Bremerella alba: one gene and its partner. The protein of the gene in region 1 binds, or shares a complex with, the protein of each later gene. Links are inferred from orthologs where the notes say so. Each region holds a gene or a part of one and is shown in the gene's direction. Other genes may lie near its edges.

Region 1 (2,747 bases):
GCTCGGAAGTGGCTTAGCCGATACGCGTTTCGAGTTGCTCGACTTCTGCTTTACCCAAGATCTTGTCGATGTCGAGCAAGATCAGAAGTCGTTTATCGAGCTTTACTAAACCTGTGAGGTACTCACGACCGAGGCCGGCCACGGTCGGGGGCGGAGAAGAAATTTGGTCCTTCGAGATGCGGAGGACTTCGCTGACTGCGTCGACAATAATGCCGACCGTCTTGCCACCGACATTCATGACCATGATGCGGGTCTCGTCAGTGGAATTTTGTTCTTGAAGCCCGAACCGCAATCGCAAGTCCACAATCGGAATGACCGTATTGCGGAGATTGATCAGGCCCTTGATATAGCCTGGGGTCTGAGGCACGCGGGTAATCTCACCCATCAGGATGATTTCCTGAACGCGGGTGATCTCGATTCCATACTCCTCCTTGGCCAATTGAAAACTGACCAGTTGCATGGAATTAAGCCCCTCGCGACGCTGCGACTCGTGGTTCGAACGCTCTTCCGACTTAAGATCTTCAGTTGTCACGGACAAAACTATGTCTCCCGATCAGTGCTGGAACGATTTATCGATCCGCTGCCCCGAGATACTCGGGCGGGACGGCCTTGTCCGCGACTTGTTATCCTTCACCTTCGGATAAACGCCGTAAGCCAGGTGCATCCAGCCGACTGCAAGCCTGTGGCGTTCTCGTATAAAGGTCGGTTAATAAATACGAAAAAGTTTGCTCAGGTCGTAAATTTTTACTCACTGTTTAGGACTTCCTCTCTGACCTAGACGTAACAAGCGGAACAACCCCACCTAATTTAGGGATTCAGCTGCGATACGCGTGAGCCTGCTTCCGCTAAGCCACCAAGATGAGGCGAAACCCTACATGGCAACCATGAATTCCGCTCGAAATGCGGCTGAGCGTATTGTCGAGAATTTTCCCACGTGGGACTTGCCCCCCTAAGAGTGCGACCTATTGTTCGGTAGAAATTTTTAATTTCCCCGAGACCATTCTCCACCGGTCAATCCAGGCCGAGCGGGCAGGCGAAACACAGGAGCATTACAGAATATGTCTACACGCGTACTTGTTGCCGACGACTCCAGCACCATGCGAAAGATCATTCTCCGTTCCCTTCAAGCTGTTGGCGTTCCGAACGCTGTCGAAGCTGCGGACGGGGAAGAAGCTGTCAAGATGTTTAAGCCAGGCGAGTTCGATCTCGTGCTGACTGACTGGAACATGCCCGGTAAAAGCGGCTTAGAAGTGATTCAAGAGATCCGCAAGATTGATCCCGACGTGAAAATCATGATGGTCACGACCGAAGCAGAAAAGTCGCGCGTCATGGAAGCAATTCAGGCCGGTGTTTCTGACTACCTGGTCAAGCCATTCACAGCCGATACGCTTCGCGAAAAGCTAGAAAAGCACGGTTGCTAAGCTCCGACAATCGCGGAACGAAGATTCAATCAACAAGACGACAAAGCCTAACAAGGGTGATGTCGTCTTTTTTATTGTCTCACCTGCGCTCTTATGACTATGGCTTCTTCGAGACGACGATTTTGTCCTCCCGAATCTCGTAGGTGAAATCAGTACCTTTGAAGACCGCATCCAGCAGCCCTGTCATGCCGACGGTTTTCACACTGAACGAGACTCGCTGAGTCAACGCTTCCTTCACACCATCGGGCACATCAAACTTCATGCCCAATTGTTGCTCTAACGCGTTAAGAACCGGGCCCAAGGGAAGTTGTTCGACGTTCAGTGTGTAACGCTTCTCACCTGGCATAACCACGGTATTGCGTGCTGTGCTACCTCGCAGTAATTTGGCGATCTGCTCTTGAACCTGCTGCGGGCCTGTCACAGCCAACTGACGCTTGCCGTCGGACTGCACTTTGATTTCCGGAAAGAGATGCTGGATCTTCTCGATGGCCTCGTCATGGTTGCCTGCATACTGATGCACACGCGTGAGCGAGAGGTCGTCTGGAATGGAAACCAGTTGCAGCTCAACGCCGTCATCGGTTTTGTTGAAACGGTACGATGCGTGGTAGCCAGCCAAAACGATGGAAAGATACTCGGTAGTCTTGAGCGGCGGAAAGTCGACCGCTGGCCATAGGTCGTGTTTGATGACCGCATCCAGATTGCTCCAGCGCAAACCGTGATGGGTGGCTACCTCCGTCAAAATTGCTTCCGGTGTCGATAGTTTGGGCCAGCGATATTTCTTTCGGTCGAGCAGTTTGACCGCTTTCGGATATCCACTCGACTTGGCAAACTGTGCCTGCAGTTCGGCCACTGTCGGCAAGCGACTGGCCGTATCTGTCGGGCCGAGATAAATCACGTCTCCGACACGTGCCATGCCGATGCCAAGCTGGGCGGCGATGCGCTGCAGGCCAAGCTCTAGACGCTCGTTGGTAAATGCCATCTTCATTGTCTGATCGGGATCGACGCGGCGATCCAGGAAAATGGCTACCCGCTGCGTTTGACCGAGGCGCATCAGACCATCTCGAAGAGGGACTTCCTCCCATGTTAAGTCAAACGTCAATTGGAGCTGTTTATCGAGATCGGCCTCGGTTCGCCAATCGATAGTCTCTTGCGCATGAACCTGGGTTCCTAATAGCAAAACTTGGGCTGTCAAGACTCCAATGAGAAGCTGGGTAAGACTGAGCGATGACGGTCGCATCGATTATTTGCTCCGGGGTTACCACGTGATTACACTCGGACATTGTTCAAAGGATTGACCATAAAGGATTTTCGATCTCAGGACGAGAG
Region 2 (2,927 bases), on another replicon or contig:
GCTGATGCAGCCGCCATTTGCGTGAAGAGCGGCAATGCGGTGATCCTACGAGGCGGCAAAGAAGCGATGCATTCCTCGCAGGCCATTGTCAGCATTCTGCAGGCTCAAGCGGTCGAGTTCGGTATTCCCGCGGATGCCCTGCAGTTGGTTTCTACGACCGACCGGGCTGCGGTGGGCCATTTCCTGAAACTCGATCAACTTATCGATGTCGCGATTCCGCGCGGAGGCGAAGGCCTCATTCGCCGCGTCAGCGAAGAAGCCACCATGCCGGTTATCAAGCACTTTGCCGGTAACTGTCATGTCTACGTCGACCAAGCCGCCGACTTGAACATGGCCCTGCAGATTACGGTCAACAGTAAGTGTCATCGTTATGGTGTTTGTAACGCGGCGGAATCATTGGTCGTGCACAAGCATGTCGCGGACAAGTTTCTGCCACTGGTCGCCGCAGCGTTCTCGACCGAAGGAGTCGAGATGCGCGGAGATGAAGCCACGTGCTCCATCGTACCGACCGCCACGCAGGCATCTGAAGAGGATTTTGGTGCCGAATACCTGGGCCCTGTCATTTCAGTGAAAGTCGTTGAAAACATCGATGACGCGATTGCCCACATCAATAAGTACAGCTCGAAGCACACCGAATCAATCGTGACTGAGAACTTGGCCGCCAGTCGAAAGTTCTCAGCACAGATCGACAGTTCAGCCGTGATGGTCAACGCGAGTACCCGTTTTAACGACGGCGGCGAATTCGGTCTCGGGGCGGAAATCGGAATCAGTACCGATAAATTCCATGCCCGCGGCCCGTGCGGAATCGAAGCCCTTACCAGCTACAAATACATCGTCATGGGAGAAGGTCACGTTCGCCAATAGAGTCGAACGTCGACTGATTTTCGTGAATCAAGGGAGTGATTCATGTCAGACAACGTACTGAGTCAGGCAGAAGTCGAGAGCCTTCTCAACGCGATGGAAACCACCGCGGAACCGGACAAAGGTCCAACCGCTGCGGTAGCCGATGCCGGGGCCCCCTCGCGCAGCATGCGCGGGCGAGAAAAAGTCACTCCATACGACTTCAAACGGCCAGAACGTGTCGGCAAGGACCAGATGCGGGCCCTACAGTCGATGCACGAAGGCTTTAGCCGCAATTTCGGTGCTGCTCTCTCAGCGCTCTTGCGTTCGATTGTGGAAGTCAAGCTCACCAGCGTCGATCAGCTGACGTATAGCGAGTTCGTTTTCAGTTTGGAAAATCCCAGTTGCTTTAACCTATTGGTTGCCGAGCCGCTGGAAGGGAACCTGATTCTCGACATCAATCCCTCCATTCTATATCCCATCATCGACCGTTTGCTGGGTGGCGGCAAAGAAAGTACGCCTGCCTCGCGACGCCCTCTCACCGAGATTGAACTCACGCTCGTTTCGCGGATCTCCGATCTCTTTTTGATCGAGCTGAAAGATGCCTGGGAGAACGTGCTGCCACTCGACCTTCGCGTCGTCCGCGTCGAAAGCAATCCTCAGTTGGTGCAGATCGTTCCACCAAACGAAGTCGTTGTGCTTGTTAGTTTCGAGCTGGCCATCGGCGATGTGCGCGGCATGATCAACCTGTGCATCCCGTTCAACTCGATCGAGCGCATCAGCAATAAACTGACGGCAAACACTTGGTTCGCCTATGGGAGTAGCGAAGCGACCCCAGAATCGAAGGCCACGTTGGGGGTTCACCTCGATAAAGCCCAGGTAGCGCTCGACGTGATTCTGGCTGAGACCAAGATCACGATGGAAGAACTGCTAGACCTACGCGTTGGCGACGTGATTACGACCGAGAAAGACTCGCGTACGCCATTGCAGGTCAATGTAAATGGCACGCCCACGTTTCAGGCATTCGCAGGTGCGTTTAAAGGACGGAAGGCAATTCAAATCGAACGCAGCTACGAGCGTAAACGCCCTGGGCCTTAGAGCGTTAGGGACTCACTCGCAGGATCAGGCTAAGAATTTCGACCGCGACGGCCCCTTTCGATCCTGGCTCAAAACGCTTATCACGCGAAAGACCTAAGAAGTGGCGAGCGCAATCTTGACGCAATGCTTCCAGTTGTCGATCTGGCTGAGCACACCATGTGGCATTGAGCCGTTCCAGTGCGGTCACGTCACCTTCTAACGCACGCTCGACAAGCACCAATAATTCGCCCCGATCGGTATTGTCTTCCGGAACTACCAGTGGCGAAGAGGCGGCCGGGGCAGCAGCCGCCTCTTTGATCCGTTTGCCGGACATCGCCACTCGTAGTCGGTTTCCGATCGCAGAAAGGTCTTCTAATCGCGTCGTCAGCGGGACTTCGCCGATGAGCCGAGCTGCTTCGTCGGGCTCGCGATGGCACAGCGCCACTTGAACCCACGTGGCCCAAGGATGACGCGAGGCCTCGGGCGTACGCGCCGGCGAATCAAACTGAAACACACTACAGCCTTCCTGCCGGGCGGCTCTCTTTTGTTCTTCCATGTCATTGGCCAAGCCGATCAACCGAAAATTGCGGCGAGGCGAATATCTAAGCCGCGTCGAGAACGAAAACTCAGGCCGAATCGATACGGGAAGAAGATTGAAAAAGACCGTTAGAAACCGGTCGTTATAGCCACCGGTGAACATCAACTTCTTCGACATTAATGCATGATGCGTCCAAGCCACCAACGATTGCTGCTGGACGGGAGAATCGAAGAAACGAATCAGTCCTGCATCGACAGGGGGGCCTGACGGTAGCATCTTCAGCGAAGGAAGATCGCTGGGAAGCTTCGCCCCTGGTCGTAGATCATGAATCGCAAGTGCCGCCGATAACACACGAAACGGATCGTTCTGAAACTTCGTGAACGAAGCAGCATCCAGCACAAAGCAGTGCGTGTAAACCTGACGACCACCCCGTCCGCTGTATTCAGCCGCGCCAAGCACCGTCCGAGAGATG

The links. Proteins that work in one complex are often made in the same cells at the same time.
Region 2: the proteins of HOV93_RS10150 (region 1) and fliM are in contact, whole or in part, in a crystal structure (PDB 1F4V), measured with the Escherichia coli proteins. The link is inferred for Bremerella alba from one-to-one orthologs.

Annotation. Positions count from the first base shown.
Region 1 is NZ_JABRWO010000005.1:127,711-130,457, forward strand. What follows is about bases 1-2,739. They hold HOV93_RS10150 (response regulator), read left to right. Parts: upstream 1-1,058; coding sequence 1,059-1,421; downstream 1,422-2,739. Other genes in these bases: HOV93_RS10145 (chemotaxis protein CheW), read right to left, coding at 14-532; HOV93_RS10155 (STN domain-containing protein), read right to left, coding at 1,519-2,658. UniProt on the Escherichia coli protein: Involved in the transmission of sensory signals from the chemoreceptors to the flagellar motors.
Region 2 is NZ_JABRWO010000007.1:292,018-294,944, forward strand. What follows is about bases 4-2,922. They hold fliM (flagellar motor switch protein FliM), read left to right. Parts: upstream 4-906; coding sequence 907-1,938; downstream 1,939-2,922. Other genes in these bases: HOV93_RS13845 (glutamate-5-semialdehyde dehydrogenase), read left to right, coding at 4-864; HOV93_RS13855 (GAP1-N2 domain-containing protein), read right to left, coding at 1,943-2,922. Also shown: more of HOV93_RS13845, read left to right, coding at 1-3; more of HOV93_RS13855, read right to left, coding at 2,923-2,927. UniProt on the Escherichia coli protein: FliM is one of three proteins (FliG, FliN, FliM) that forms the rotor-mounted switch complex (C ring), located at the base of the basal body.